One region of the Caulobacter sp. FG7 genome, then DNA from elsewhere that is predicted to be linked to it. Evidence: riboswitches for the same ligand, from Rfam matches in the RefSeq annotation. Region 1 holds a riboswitch; the other holds the start of a gene.
What was found. A riboswitch is a leader RNA that binds a small molecule or an ion and turns the genes downstream of it on or off. The one in region 1 is predicted to bind glycine.
Positions count from the first base shown of each region.

Region 1 (6,890 bases):
TTCGGACGGCGACATCCTGGCGGCCTGGGCGCTGCTGCGGGCCGGGCGGCGGTGGAAGAACGACGAGTACCTGGCCGCCTCCAAGGCCATGCGCGAGGCGGTGGCCGAAAGGTTGGTGGTCGAGGTCGGTGGCCGCACCGTGCTGCTGCCGGGCCTGGAGGGCTTTCGCAGCCCGGCGGGGGTGGTGGTCAATCCGTCCTATTTCGTGCTGCCGGCGCTGCAGGACTTCGCCGTCGAGGACGGCCCTGCGGCGCCTTGGCGCACCCTGGTCGCAGATGGGGTCAAACTGGCCGTGGAGGGGCGGTTCGGCGCGCAGAAACTGCCGCCCGACTGGCTTCTGGTGCGTAATGACGGCAGCTTGGCCTTAGCGCCTGAAAAACCTCCATTATTCGGCTTCGACGCCATCCGCGTGCCCCTTTACCTCGCTTGGGGAGGAGAAGATTCGCTGGCGCGCGACACGGCCGCGTATTGGCGTGGAAAGATTCAAGCCCAAAAAGCGCCACCGGCATGGGTCAATATGTCCGACGGGCGGGAAGCCGACTTTCCGCTATCTGGAGGCGGTGTCGCCATCGCCGCCCTGGCCTTGAACGACCCGTCGATCCAGGCGCTGCGGGGAGCGTCGCCGGATCGCACGTACTATTCTTCGGCCCTTGGCCTGCTCGCCGAAATGGCGGGTCGGGAGAAGGGACGAAAACGACCTTAACCCCGTACCGCTGGAAGCGGTGGAGCCGAACCATGGCTGGCGACGTCAACCGACTGTTCTCGATGATCAACCAGGCGAACCTGCCCTACCAGGTGTTCGAGCAGGTCTTCGACGACGCCGCCCCGGTGGTCGAAGCCCAGCCGGCCCTCAGCGAGGGCGAGGCCATGGCCCTGGCCCTGCGCAACGTCTTCGGCTGCCCCCCGGCCGCCAACGAGGACGCGGTCACCGTCGAGTCCGGCTTCCTGAAGGCCTATTGCGAGCCGGCGCCCGAGCCGGTCCGGCCCGCCGCGCCCGTGGCCGAAAAGCCGGCCGGCGCGCGCCTGGACGACATCTTCCGCCGCATGGTCGAGCGGGCCTAGTCGGCCGCCGCGAACCGCAGTTCCACCACCAGCCCCGGTCGCGGCGCGCGCGTGCGGGCGGTCAGGCCGATGTCGAGGCGCTGGGCGATCGAGCGCACGATCGCCAGGCCAAGACCGGCCCCGTTCGTTTCGGTCTTGCTCTTGCCCCGGAAGAACGGGCTGAAGATGCGGCCGATCTCCTCAAGGGGAACGCCGGGGCCGTGATCCCAGAGCGTCAGCCGAAGTCGCGCGCCGTCGGCCGCGACCACCAGCGACACGCTTCCCCGCCCGTAGGCGCAGGCGTTGAACACCAGGTTGCGCAGCAGCTCGCCCACCAGCACCGCGTTGCCGGCCGCGGTGGCGGTTTCGGGCAGGCGGCGGCGGAAGACCACGTCCGGATAGTCCCGCGCCACCTCGGCGGCGATGGTCTCGACCAGCAGCCGCAGGTCGCTGGTCCCCTCGACCGCGGCGGCCTCCGAGCGGGCCAGGGCCAGGAGCTGGCTCAGCACCTGGCGCAGGTTGCCGGCGGCGGCCATCGAATCCTTCAGCAGCGACTTCTGCGGCTCGGTCTCGATCGTGCGCTCGACCAGGGCCAGATTGGCGATGATTACCGACAGCGGCGTGCGCAGCTGGTGCGAGGCGTCGGCCGAGAACCGCTCCAGCGCCTTGGTGAAGCGCTCCAGGCTGGGCATCAGGCGGTTGAAGGCCGCCACAACCGGCGACAGCTCGGCCGGGGCGTCCAGGTCGCGCACGGGCGCGAAGTCGGGCCGCGAGGACTGGGCGCGGCGGGTCAGGTCGGCGGTCAGGCTGCGTAAGGGAGCCAGGCCCCAGGTCACGGCCGGAATGACCAGGGCGGCGGCGACCAGAACCAGCAGCAGCGGCAGGATGATGAAGTTGAACTGCAGCTCGCGCACGCTGGCGCGGCGGGAGTCCAGGCTCTGGGCGACGGCGACCACGACGGGGTCGGCGACGCCCGGCACCATCACCGTCGCTTGGGCGATGCGCACCGGGTAGCCGCGCATCTGCGCATAGGCGAAGTCGGTCTCGTTGGGCGGCGGGGCCGGCGGATGGGGCAGGTCGTCATAGCCGGTCACCAGCCTGGGGCCCTGCCGCACGGCGTAGAACACCGCGTCGCGCTCGGGACTGTCGAGCAGGCCCAGCGACCAGGGCGGCAGGGCGACCTTGGCGCGGCCGTCCTCGGCGCCGATCTGGGCGACGATCGAGGCCACCGAGCCGGCCAGCAGCCGGTCGGAGGTCTTTTCCACCACCTGGTGGGCGGCCAGGGCGCCGGCCAGGGCCAGCGCCGCGCCCAGCAGGGCCAGCGGCGCCACCTGGGCGATCAGCAGGCGGGCGACGAGGCTGGGCGGGCGCCGCCGCCTCACGGATCCAGCCGGTAGCCGGCGCCGCGCAGGGTCTGCAGCTGCGGGCCGTCGGGCTGAAGCTTGCGGCGCAGCCGACCCACATGCACCTCCAGCGCGTTGGGCGAGGCGGGCTGCTCGTCGGGAAACACCTCGGCCGCCAGCTGGCCGCGGTCGACCACCCGTCCAGGGCGCATGGCCAGGGCCTTGAGCGCGGCCCATTCGCGGGGGCGCAGGTCCAGCCGCCGCTGGCCGACCCAGGCCGCGCCGGCCTCCCAGTCGCAGGTCAGCGAGCCAAGGGTGACGATGCGGGCGGCGTAGCCGCTCTTGCGGCGGACCACGGCGCGCACCCGGGCCACCAGCTCGAACGGGTCGAAGGGTTTGAGCACATAGTCGTCGGCGCCCATGTCCAGGCCGGCGATGCGGTCCTGCACGGCGTCGCGGGCGGTCAGCACGACGATCGGCGTGGAAAAGCCCTCGCGACGCAGGCGCGACAGGATCTCGAAGCCGTCGATGTCGGGCAGGCCGATGTCGAGGATCATGGCGTCGAAGTCGCCGGGCAGGGCCAGGGCCAGGGCCGCCTCGCCGGTCTCGGCGCAGACCGCCTGGTGGCCCTCGCTCTCGAGGGTGGCGGTCAGCGAGCGGCGCAGAGGCGGATCATCCTCGACAACGAGTATCTTCATCGGGGATGTAGCGGGTCACGACGCGAAACGAGGGGAGCGCCGGCCATCCGACGCCGATTGACAGTCGAGGTCAAGAGACGCCGGGCGTTGGGCCTGATCGGCGCGGCGGGCCTGGCCACGCTGGCGGCGGGTTGCGCGCCGCGCGTCGAGGGCCAGGCGACCAGCCGCTGGGACGTCATGGGCGCGCATCGCGAAGGCGAGGTGGTCGTCTATGTGAACACCGGCGTCTACGGCCCGGTGGCGGAGGGTTTCCGCAAGCGCTTTCCCAGGATCAAGCTGACCATGGTCGAGGTCGCCGCCCGCCCGCTGCAGGCGCGGGTGATGGCCGAGACCGACAGCGGCGCGCCCGTCGCCGACGTGGCCTGGAGCTCGTCGATGGACATCCAGGTCAAGCTGATCAACGACGGCTACGCCCAGACCTACCGCAGCCCCGAGGCCCGCCATCTGCCGGCCTGGGCGGTGTGGCGTGACCAGGGCTTCGGCGTCACCGCCGAGCCGATCGTCTTTGCCTACAACAAGCGTCTCCTGAAAGAACAGGACGTGCCGCGCAGCCACGCCGCGCTGCTGGCGGCCCTGCGCGACGACCCGGACCGCTGGCGCGGCAGGATCGCCATGTACGACCCGGAGAAGAGCGGGGTGGGCTTCCTCTACATGTCCAGCGACACGGTGGTCTATCCGGACGCCTGGGCGCTGTACGACGCCCTGGCCGCTTCGGATCCCGGCCTCTATGTGCCCGGCGCGCCGATCCTGGCCAGCGTCACGGCCGGTCAGCACCTCTTGGCCTACGACATGAACCGCTCCTACGCCGACTGGTGGGCGCGAGGGCAGGGGCCGGACATCGGCTATGTCGTGCCCAGCGACTACTACCTGTCGATCGCGCGGGTGGCGTTCATCACGCGCGCCGCGCCGCATCCCAAGGCCGCGCGATTGTTCCTCGACTACCTGATGTCGGAGGAGGGCCAGCGGCGCCTGGCCCAGGCGCGGCTCACCCCGATCCGCGAGGGGCTGGGCGCGGCTCCGCCGCCGGGAGGGCGACCGATCCGGGTCGGACCGGCCCTGCTGGCCAATTTCGACCAGGGACGGCGCGAGGACATGCTGGCCCGCTGGCGTCGCGCCCGGGGTGAACCCGACTAGGTGCCCTTGGTCTGGGCAATCGGTGATCTTTATTTGTGCAAATCGGCCCGCTAGGCCGAGCGCCAGCCCATTTTTACTCCGGCCGTCCGCGCCGCGAAGCTGTCACCGACCTGTCACGGCCCCCCGATCGGCTGAAACCGACGGGCGAAGGCTGAACCCCTAGGGTTGATCGTCAGGAAGAACGTGCCCGCGCACCTGTCCGGTCGCGACGAAAACGTGCCGCTTCCGGCGGCTTTGCCGACATCGGAACGCCCGGCCTAACTGATCCTGCTCTTGCGGAAGAGATCAGGTTCTACCCGACGCCGAAGGCGCAACCGCCCCGGAAACGCTCAGGCAAAAGGACCGCGGAGCACAAGGACGCTGGAAAGCAGGCGCGCCTCTCAGGAGGGGCGTCTCGCCGAAGGAGCAAGGGCGCGGTGCGTTCCGAATCTCTCAGGCCAACAGGACAGCGGGGGCAGAGGAACGCCTTGCGATCTGGCGAGCGGCGCGTGGTGCGTCGCTGGCGGATCGCGGCTCCTGGACCGTCCAGATCATGGACGGCTCGGGGCGGGGGCGACTGTCGACTGCATGTTTGAGAGGGGATCTCACTTGGCATTTTCACGTCACTCCCGCCGCGCCCTGCTGATCGGCGCCAGCATCCTGCCCGCGGCGCTCGTCCTGCACGGCGTCGCCTTGGCCCAGACCTCGGGCGACAAGGCCGACGACAGCGTCGGCGAGATCGTCGTCACCGCCTCGCGCATCGACCGCGCCGGCTTCCAGGCCCCGACCCCCACGGTCCGCGTCACCGACGCCGACCTGGCCGTCGGCGCCCGTCCGAACATCGCCGCGGCCCTGAACGACCTGCCGCAGTTCCGCGCCACCACCTCGGCCCAGACCACCGGCACCAACACCGGCGCCGGCAACGCCCCCCTCGACCTGCGGGGCCTGGGCATCAGCCGCACCCTGGTGCTGATCGACGGGCGCCGTTTCTCGGGCGAGAACGACCTGAACGTCGTGCCCAGCGTGCTGGTCAAGGGCGTCGACGTCGTCACCGGCGGCGCCTCGGCCGCATGGGGCTCGGGCGCCGTGGCGGGCGTGGCCAACATCATGATCGACCGCAACTTCACTGGCGGAAAGCTGGGCGTCGAGGGCGGCATCTCGTCCTTTGACGACGCCGAGCAGGTGCGCGTCGAAGGCGCCTGGGGTACGGGCTTCGCCGACGGCCGCGGCCACTTCGTGATCGGCGGCGAGTTCCTCAACAACGAGGGCGTCGTTCCCAAGAACAGCCGTCCGAACATCGGCCGCTGGGCCACCGTTCCCAACGGCGACGGCCGCTACAAGCTGGCGCCCGACGTCGGCTTCTCGAACGCGGCCTATGGCGGCCTGATCATGTCGGGCGTGCTGAAGGGCAAGGCCTTCAATCCCGACGGCAGCCTGCGCGACTTCGACTACGGCACGGTCAGCGGCACCAACTCGATCGGCGGCGAAGGCCCCTCGAACGACGACCTGTCGCCGCTGGTCACGCCCCAGCGCCGCTACGCCACCATGGCCAGCGTCACCTACGACCTGACCGACAGCGTCAAGCTGACGGCCGAACTGCGCCACTCGCGGATGTGGAACGACTATGTCTGGTTCGGCGACCACAACCGCGGCAACCTGACGATCAAGGCCGACAACGCCTTCCTGCCGACCGCCGTGCGCACCGCCCTGGCCAACGCCGGCGAGACCCAATTCACCATGGGCCGCTTCAACAGCGACCTGTCGTACTCGACCATCGACTTCGAGCGCGTGGCCACCCAGGGCACGATCGCGCTGGATGGTTCGTTCGGCGACGGCTGGCGCTGGAGCGCCTACTACAGCCACGGCGAGAACGAGAACAACATCGACACCCCCGGGTTCCTGCTGACCCAGAACTACGCCAACGCCGTGGACTCGGTCATCAGCCCGACCACCGGCCAGGCCGTCTGCCGCGTCGCCCTGACCAACCCGACCAGCAACTGCGTGCCGATCAACCTGTTCGGCGAAGGCGCGCCGTCGGCCGAAGCCATTGCCTATGTCACCGGCACGCCCAGCATGCGCGAGACTTCCAAGCTCGACGTCGGCGGCTTCAGCCTGCGCGGCGAGCCCTTCGAGCTGCCGGCCGGTCCCGTCTCGATCGCCGTCGGCGGCGAGGCCCGCAAGGAGTCGGTCGACCGCTCGGTCGGCGCGCTCGACACGGCCAAGGCCTTCACCTCGTTCAGCTTCTCGGCGATGTCGGGCAGCTTCACGGTCAAGGAAGCCTTCGCCGAAGTGCTGGTGCCCGTCGTCCGCGACGTGCCGGTGCTCAACAAGCTGGAAGTCAACGCCGCGGCCCGTATCAGCGACTACGACACCACCGGCTCGATCTGGTCGTGGAAGCTGGGCGCCACCAACGAGTTCTTCCCGGGCTTCCGGGGCCGGATCACCCAGTCGCGCGACATCCGCTCGGCCAACCTGACCGAGCTCTTCACCACCAGCACCACCGGCTACAACACCATCGTCGACCCGGTGACCAACTCCAGCGTCTACGTGCTGACCAACGGCGGCGGCAACCAGGCGCTGCAGCCGGAGACGGCCAAGACCTTCACGGCCGGCTTCGTCTATTCGCCGCCGCAGATCCCGGGCTTCAACGTCTCGGTCGACTACTACAACATCGACATCGACGACGTGATCACCA
Region 1 is NZ_JBMDIW010000012.1:123,640-130,529, reverse strand. It holds gene ACODR1_RS12080 (family 8 glycosyl hydrolase) at 1-703, shown strand, start outside; gene ACODR1_RS12075 (hypothetical protein) at 736-1,062, shown strand; gene ACODR1_RS12070 (sensor histidine kinase) at 1,059-2,423, opposite strand; gene ACODR1_RS12065 (response regulator transcription factor) at 2,420-3,082, opposite strand; gene ACODR1_RS12060 (ABC transporter substrate-binding protein) at 3,170-4,216, shown strand; glycine riboswitch at 4,483-4,571, shown strand; glycine riboswitch at 4,575-4,667, shown strand; gene ACODR1_RS12055 (TonB-dependent receptor domain-containing protein) at 4,805-6,890, shown strand, end outside.

Region 2 (6,890 bases), on a different contig from region 1:
CGTGGCGGTGACCGCGTAGATCGAGGCCGGCGGCCCCTGCCAGCCCGGAAGGATCCGCACCAGCCGGCCGGCCGCCACCTCGTCGGCGACCACGCGCTCGGGGATCAGCAGGACGCCCATGTCCTGCGCGGCCAACCGCTTCAGCAGGGCCACGCTGTTGGCGCGGAACCGGCCATGGGCGGTGATGTCGACGACCTCGCCCCGCGCCTGCAGGCGCCAGGCGCCCCGCCCCGGCATGGCCAGGCAGGCATGGGCCTCCAGCTCGGCGGGATGGGCGGGCTCGCCATGCGCGGTCAGATAGCCCGGCGAGGCATAGAGGAACGGCGTCAGGTGGCCGATCACCCGGGCGATCAGGCCCGCGCCCTCCGGCTGGGCCATGCGCACGGCCAGGTCGAAGGGCTCGGCCACCAGGTCGACATTGCGGGGCGTCAGGTCCAGCTCGAAGTCGAGGCCGGGATACTGCGCCGCGAAGCGCGGCAGCAGCGGGGCCAGCCAGTTGGTGGCGAAGTCCACCGGCAGGGAGACGCGCAGGGTCCCGACCGGCCGGGCGACCATCTCGCCGAGCTCCTCGTGGGCGATGCGCGCCTCCTCGACGATCCGCAAGGCCCGCTCGAAATAGACCTGCCCCGCCTCGGTGGGTTCGATCGAGCGGGTGGTGCGGTTCAACAGCCGCAGGCCGATCGACTTCTCCAGCGTCGCGATGCGGCGCGACAGGGTCGAGCTGGGCATGCCCAGGCTTGCCGCCGCGCCGCGAAAGCTGCGCGCCTTCATGACCTCCACGAACAGCGCCATGTCGTCGAGCCGGCTCACTTCATTGCTCCATGAATGGATCAATCAATTCCATTTCGGCGACTTTGTGCCGACCACACGCTTTGCCATCTGTGGCCTCGCACCACAAGGAAGCCACCCGATGAGCCCCCTCTTCACCGCCGTCCGCCTGGGCCGGATCGATCTTTCCAACCGCCTGGCCATGGCCCCGATGACCCGCTCGCGCGCCCAGCCCGACGGGACGCCCGGCGAACTGGCGGCCCGCTACTACGCCCAGCGCGCCGGCCTTGGCCTGATCGTCACCGAGGGCGTGCAGCCGTCGGAGGACGGCCAGGGCTACCTGACCACGCCCGGCATCCACGCCGACGCCCATGTCGCCGGCTGGCGCGCGGTGACCGACGCCGTCCACGCCAAGGGCGGGCGCCTCTTCATGCAGCTGATGCACGCCGGGCGGATGTCGCATCCCGACAACACGCCCCACCACCGCCAGGGCGTCGCGCCTTCGGCCATCGCCCCGGGCGCGCCGATGTTCACCGCCACGGGTCCGCAGGACATTCCCACGCCCCGCGCCCTGAGCACCGACGAGGTGCGCCAGACCGTGGCCGACTTCCGCCAGGCGGCGCGACGGGCGATCGAGGCCGGCGCCGACGGCGTCGAGATCCACGGCGCCAACGCCTATCTGGTGCAGCAGTTCTTCGCCCCCAGCGCCAACACCCGCACCGACGCCTATGGCGGCTCGATCGAGAACCGCGCCCGTTTCGCCATCGAGGTGGCGACCGCCATCGCCGAGGAGATCGGCGCGGACCGCACCGCCATCCGCCTGTCGCCCGGCACGACGCTGTGGGGCATCGACGAAGGCGCCGAAGGCCCGGCTCTCTACCGCCACCTGGTCGCCGAACTCGACAAGCTGGGCCTGGCCTATGTGCACGTCATGCACCAGGGCGACGAGGCCCTGCTGGCCGACATCCGCAAGCTGTGGCGCGGCGTGCTGATCCTCAACCGCCCGGGTCGGCCGCGCGAGGACATCGGCGCCGACGTCGCCTCGGGCCTGGCCGACCTGGAAGCCTACGGCCAGGCCGTGCTGGCCAATCCCGACTTCGTCGAGCGCCTGAAGACCGGCGCACCGTTCAACGACGCCGACCGCATGACCTTCTTCGGCGGCGACGCGCGCGGCTACACCGACTATCCGAGCCTGCAAGAGACGGTTCCCGCCTGACCGGGCGCGAGGGTCCCGCCCACACGGACGGGACCCTCCATCCTCAAGCCTGCGCCCCCTCGCCGGCCTCGCCCGTCGCCCGGCCCCTTCCCCGTCCCGCCTTGATCGGCAGAAGCTCGTAGTCCAGCCGCACCACGCCCATGGCCAGGGCGGCCGTCCCGCGCAGGACGAGGCCCCTGGGCGGTCCGGCGCGGGCGGGAAACAGCGGCGGGCCCTCGCCCAGCAGCACAGGGGCGATCAGCAGCGACAGGCGGTCGAGCGCGCCCTGTTCGGCGAAGGCGGCCAGCAGCCCCGCGCCGCCCACCACCCAGGCGTCGCCGTCGTCGAGGTCGCGCAGGCGGTCGACCAGGGCCGGCAGCCCCTCGCGCCAGAACCGCACCCCGCGCTGCACCGGGTCGCCCCGCCGCGAGGTGACGACGAAGCCGCGCTTGCCGGCATAGGGCCAGCTCATGCCGAGGCTCGGGATCTGGTCATAGGTCGCCCGGCCCATGACCACGGTGCCTACCAGATCGATGAAGGCGCCGTAGCCGGGATCCACTTTTCGGAACGGCGTCGGCGACGCGACCGTCGAGGCTGGACGCGATGAACCCGCGGATCAGCGCCATGCCCCCTCACGCCCCCCAACGTCGTCAAAGCGCCCGAGCCCTTCGCGTCCCGGTCGAGTCCACGATAGAGAACATTTGCAGAACATCAACCACCATTAACCACTTTTCGAATCGCGATTAACCAGTGGCTAACCATGACCGTTCATTCCCGGGTAACCACGGGACTCCATGATTCCGTTAGGTGTTTTGCAAGGAAGCGGACATGTCGTTCGGGCCGGAAACCATCATTCAGGGCGACTGCATCGAGGCGATGAACGCCTTGCCCGAAAAGTCGGTCGACCTGATCTTCGCCGACCCGCCCTACAACCTTCAGCTTGGCGGCGACCTGCTGCGTCCGGACAATTCCAAGGTCGACGCGGTCGACGACCATTGGGACCAGTTCGAGAGCTTCGCGGCCTACGACAAGTTCACCCGCGAGTGGCTGAAGGCCGCCCGCCGCGTGCTCAAGGACGACGGCGCGATCTGGGTGATCGGCAGCTACCACAACATCTTCCGCGTCGGCGTGGCGGTGCAGGACCTGGGCTTCTGGATCCTCAACGACGTCATCTGGCGCAAGACCAACCCGATGCCCAACTTCAAGGGCACCCGCTTCGCCAACGCCCACGAGACCCTGATCTGGGCCTCCAAGAGCCAGAACGCCAAGCGCTACACCTTCAATTACGACGCCCTGAAGATGGCCAATGACGAGGTGCAGATGCGCTCGGACTGGACCATCCCGCTGTGCACCGGCGAGGAGCGCATCAAGGGCGCCGACGGGGCGAAGGCCCACCCGACCCAGAAGCCGGAAGCCCTGCTCTACCGGGTGATCCTGTCGACCACCAAGCCGGGCGACGTGATCCTGGATCCGTTCTTCGGCGTCGGCACCACGGGCGCCGCCGCCAAGCGCCTGGGCCGCAAGTTCATCGGCATCGAGCGCGAGGCCGAATATATCGAGCACGCCAAGACCCGCATCGCCCAGGTGACGCCGATCGCGCCGCAGGACCTGGAGATGACCGGCTCCAAGCGCGCCGAGCCGCGCGTGCCGTTCGGGGCCATCGTCGAGAACGGCCTGCTGCATCCGGGCGACACCCTCTACTGCGCCAAGGGCGCCCACGCGGCCAAGGTGCGTCCCGACGGCTCGATCGCGGTGGGCGACCTGACCGGCTCGATCCACAAGATCGGCGCCATGGTGCAGTCGGCTCCGGCCTGCAACGGCTGGACCTACTGGCACTTCAAGACCGACGCGGGCCTGGCCCCCATCGACGTGCTGCGCGCCCAGGTGCGCGCGGCCATGCCGCACGCCTGATCGCCTTCAAGTGAAGGAAGGCCCCATCGGCGTTCGCCGCTACTGGACGATCGGCTGCCTGGCGATCGTGCTGACCATGCTGTGCGTTTCGGCGCTGCCCCAGACGCCGCTCGGCTCGTTCTGGAACTATCTCGGGTCGGCCATCGAGGCGGTCGGTTGCGCCATCCTGCTGCTGATCGGGCGGAGACGGCTGGGCGCCCGCGCCAACCTGGCCTTCCTGGGCCCGGTCATCGGCGCGATCATCGTCTGCGCCTTCTTCGCCTGGAGTTTCATCAGCGGCCCGCCCGAGATCGCAAGGCCCGTCGTCAGCCCGCAGCTCTGCCTCAGCATCGCCTTGCTCGGGGTGGAGATGGGCAGCGTGCTGCAGTTCCTGATCATCGGCTTCATCGGCCAGGGCGGCGCGGTGAAGAAGAACTGAGGGGGCGCCAGCCTCTATCGGCTCACTCCAAAACCTCGTCATCCCGGCCGCAGCGTAGCGGAGAGCCGGGACCCAGGGGCCGGCGCAATGCAGTCGCCCCTGGGTCCCGGGTCTGCGGCGCATTCGCGCCTCCGCCCGGGATGACGATCAAGGGTTGGCTGCACGCCTTGAATCGAGGCGTCGCCGGGTACTCCGACAACCTGACGTCCACCCCGCTTGACTCGGCCCCGCCCCTCGCTCATTGAGCCCCTGACCCTCGCGGGAGACATCGGGATTCGTGTCCCGAGGCCGAAGGCGCAACCGCCCCGGAAACGCTCAGGCAAAAGGACCGCGCGGGTTTAGGAACGCTGGAAAGAAGCCTTCCCGAAAGGGCGGCTCGCCGAAGGAGCAAGGTCTCTCTGGAGAGGGGCCGGAATCTCTCAGGCCTAAGGGACAGCGGGGGCGCGACCAACCGGCGGAAGCCGGAACCGTCGCCGACCCCGTTTCGGAGCCCGCCGCGTGTCCACCGACGACCTCAAGAAGACCCCGCTGTTCGACGCCCACGTGGCGGCCGGCGCCCGCATGGTGCCGTTCGCGGGCTATTCCATGCCCGTGCAATACAAGGACGGCGTGCTGAAAGAGCACCTTTGGACCCGCGAGCACGCGGGCCTGTTCGACGTCTCGCACATGGGCCAGGCCCGCATCCGCGGCGCCAATGGTGAAACAAGCCCGGCGAAAAGCTTCGAGAAGGTGGTCTCGGCCGACTACCAGGGCCTGAAGGCCGGCAAGCAGCGCTACGGCGTGCTGCTGAACGCCGAAGGCGGGATCATCGATGATTTGATGACCGCCCGTCCCGACGACGATGGGCTGTTCGTGGTGGTCAACGGCGCCTGCAAGGACAACGACTACAAGATCATCGCCGAGACCCTGGCCGGTGAAGCCAGCGTCGAGCGCCTGGAAGACCGCGCGCTGCTGGCGCTGCAAGGCCCGCAGGCCGCCGCCGTGCTGGCCGCCCACGTTCCGGAAGCCGCCGCCATGGTGTTCATGGACGCCCGCGCCCTGACCGCGTTTGGCGTCGACGCCATCATCTCGCGCTCGGGCTACACCGGCGAGGACGGCTATGAGATCTCGGTCCCGGCCTCGGACGCCGCCCGCATCTGGAACACCCTGCTGGAAGACGAGCGGGTCAAGCCGATCGGCCTGGGCGCCCGCGACAGCCTGCGCCTGGAAGCGGGCCTGCCGCTCTACGGCCACGACCTGGACGAGACGGTCTCGCCGATCGAGGCGGGCCTGAACTTCGCCGTCGGCAAGAGCCGCCGCGAGGCCGGCGACTTCCTGGGCGCCGAACGGATCACCAAGGAACTGGCCGGCGAACTGGCCCGCGTCCGTGTGAACCTGAAGGTGCTGGAAGGCGCCCCGGCCCGCGAAGGCGCCGACATCGCCGACGCCGACGGAAACGTCATTGGCAAGGTCACCAGCGGGGGCTTTGGCCCCAGCTTCGGCGGCGCCATCGCGATCGGTTTCGTGCCCCCGGCCTACGCCGTGATCGGCGCGACCCTGAAAGTCATCGTCCGGGGCAAGCCGGCGGCCGCCGAGGTCGTCGCCTCCCCGTTCGTTCCCACCCGTTACGTCCGCAAACTCTAAGCCGACGCGACAGCCAAAAGTGGACGCCGGTTTTGGCGTCCGTCGCGTCGCCAGCAAAAACGAAAGGGCCAGACCATGCGCTTCACCAAGGACCATGAATGGGTCGCCGTCGAAGGCGACATCGCCACCGTCGGCATCACCGCCTACGCCGCCGAGCAACTGGGCGACGTGGTGTTCGTCGAGGCGCCCGAAGTCGGCAAGGTCGTCAAGCAAGGCGACCAAATGGCCGTCGTCGAGAGCGTCAAGGCCGCGTCGGACGTCTACGCCCCGGTGTCGGGCGAGGTCGTCGAAGCCAACGCCGAGCTGGGCGATGCGCCGGAAACCGTCAACGCCCTGCCGGAAAGCGGCGGCTGGTTCGCCAAGCTGAAGCTCTCCAACCCGGCCGAGGTCGACGCCCTGATGGACCGCGACGCCTACGAGGCGTTCCTGGCGACGCTTTAAGGAAGAACCCTTCCCCCTTGATGGGGGAAGGGCAGGGTTGGGGGTGACCCCACCGCAGTAGACACCCCCATCCCCGCCCCTTCCCCCATCAAGGGGGAAGGGAGAAGGACCTGATTGATGCGCTACCTCCCCCTGACCCCCGAAGACCGCGCCGACATGCTCGGCGTGATCGGCGCGGGCTCGATCGACGAGCTGTTCGTCGACGTGCCGGCCGTCGCCCGCCGCAGCGAGCCTGTGGACCTGCCCCATCACGCCGGCGAGATCGAGGTCGAGCGCGAGCTCTTGCGCCTGTCGCGCCGCAACCGCTCGGCGGCCGAGGGGCCGTTCTTCGTCGGGGCCGGGGCCTATCGCCACCACGTGCCGGCCACGGTCGACCACATCATCCAGCGGTCGGAATTCCTGACCAGCTACACGCCCTACCAGCCGGAAATCGCCCAGGGCACGCTGCAGGTGCTGTTCGAGTTCCAGAGCCAGGTCGCGGCCCTGACCGGCATGGATGTGGCCAACGCCTCGCTCTATGACGGCTCGACCGCC
Region 2 is NZ_JBMDIW010000008.1:3,792-10,681, reverse strand. It holds gene ACODR1_RS08180 (LysR family transcriptional regulator) at 1-810, opposite strand, end outside; gene ACODR1_RS08175 (alkene reductase) at 911-1,984, shown strand; gene ACODR1_RS08170 (dihydrofolate reductase family protein) at 2,028-2,522, opposite strand; gene ACODR1_RS08165 (site-specific DNA-methyltransferase) at 2,792-3,874, shown strand; gene ACODR1_RS08160 (hypothetical protein) at 3,885-4,292, shown strand; partial or broken gene ACODR1_RS08155 (hypothetical protein) at 4,332-4,436, shown strand; glycine riboswitch at 4,542-4,633, shown strand; gene gcvT (glycine cleavage system aminomethyltransferase GcvT) at 4,791-5,915, shown strand; gene gcvH (glycine cleavage system protein GcvH) at 5,991-6,356, shown strand; gene gcvPA (aminomethyl-transferring glycine dehydrogenase subunit GcvPA) at 6,474-6,890, shown strand, end outside.
Region 2: it holds a riboswitch for glycine, as region 1 does, so the genes downstream of both, gcvT (glycine cleavage system aminomethyltransferase GcvT) here and ACODR1_RS12055 (TonB-dependent receptor domain-containing protein) in region 1, are expected to answer to the same signal.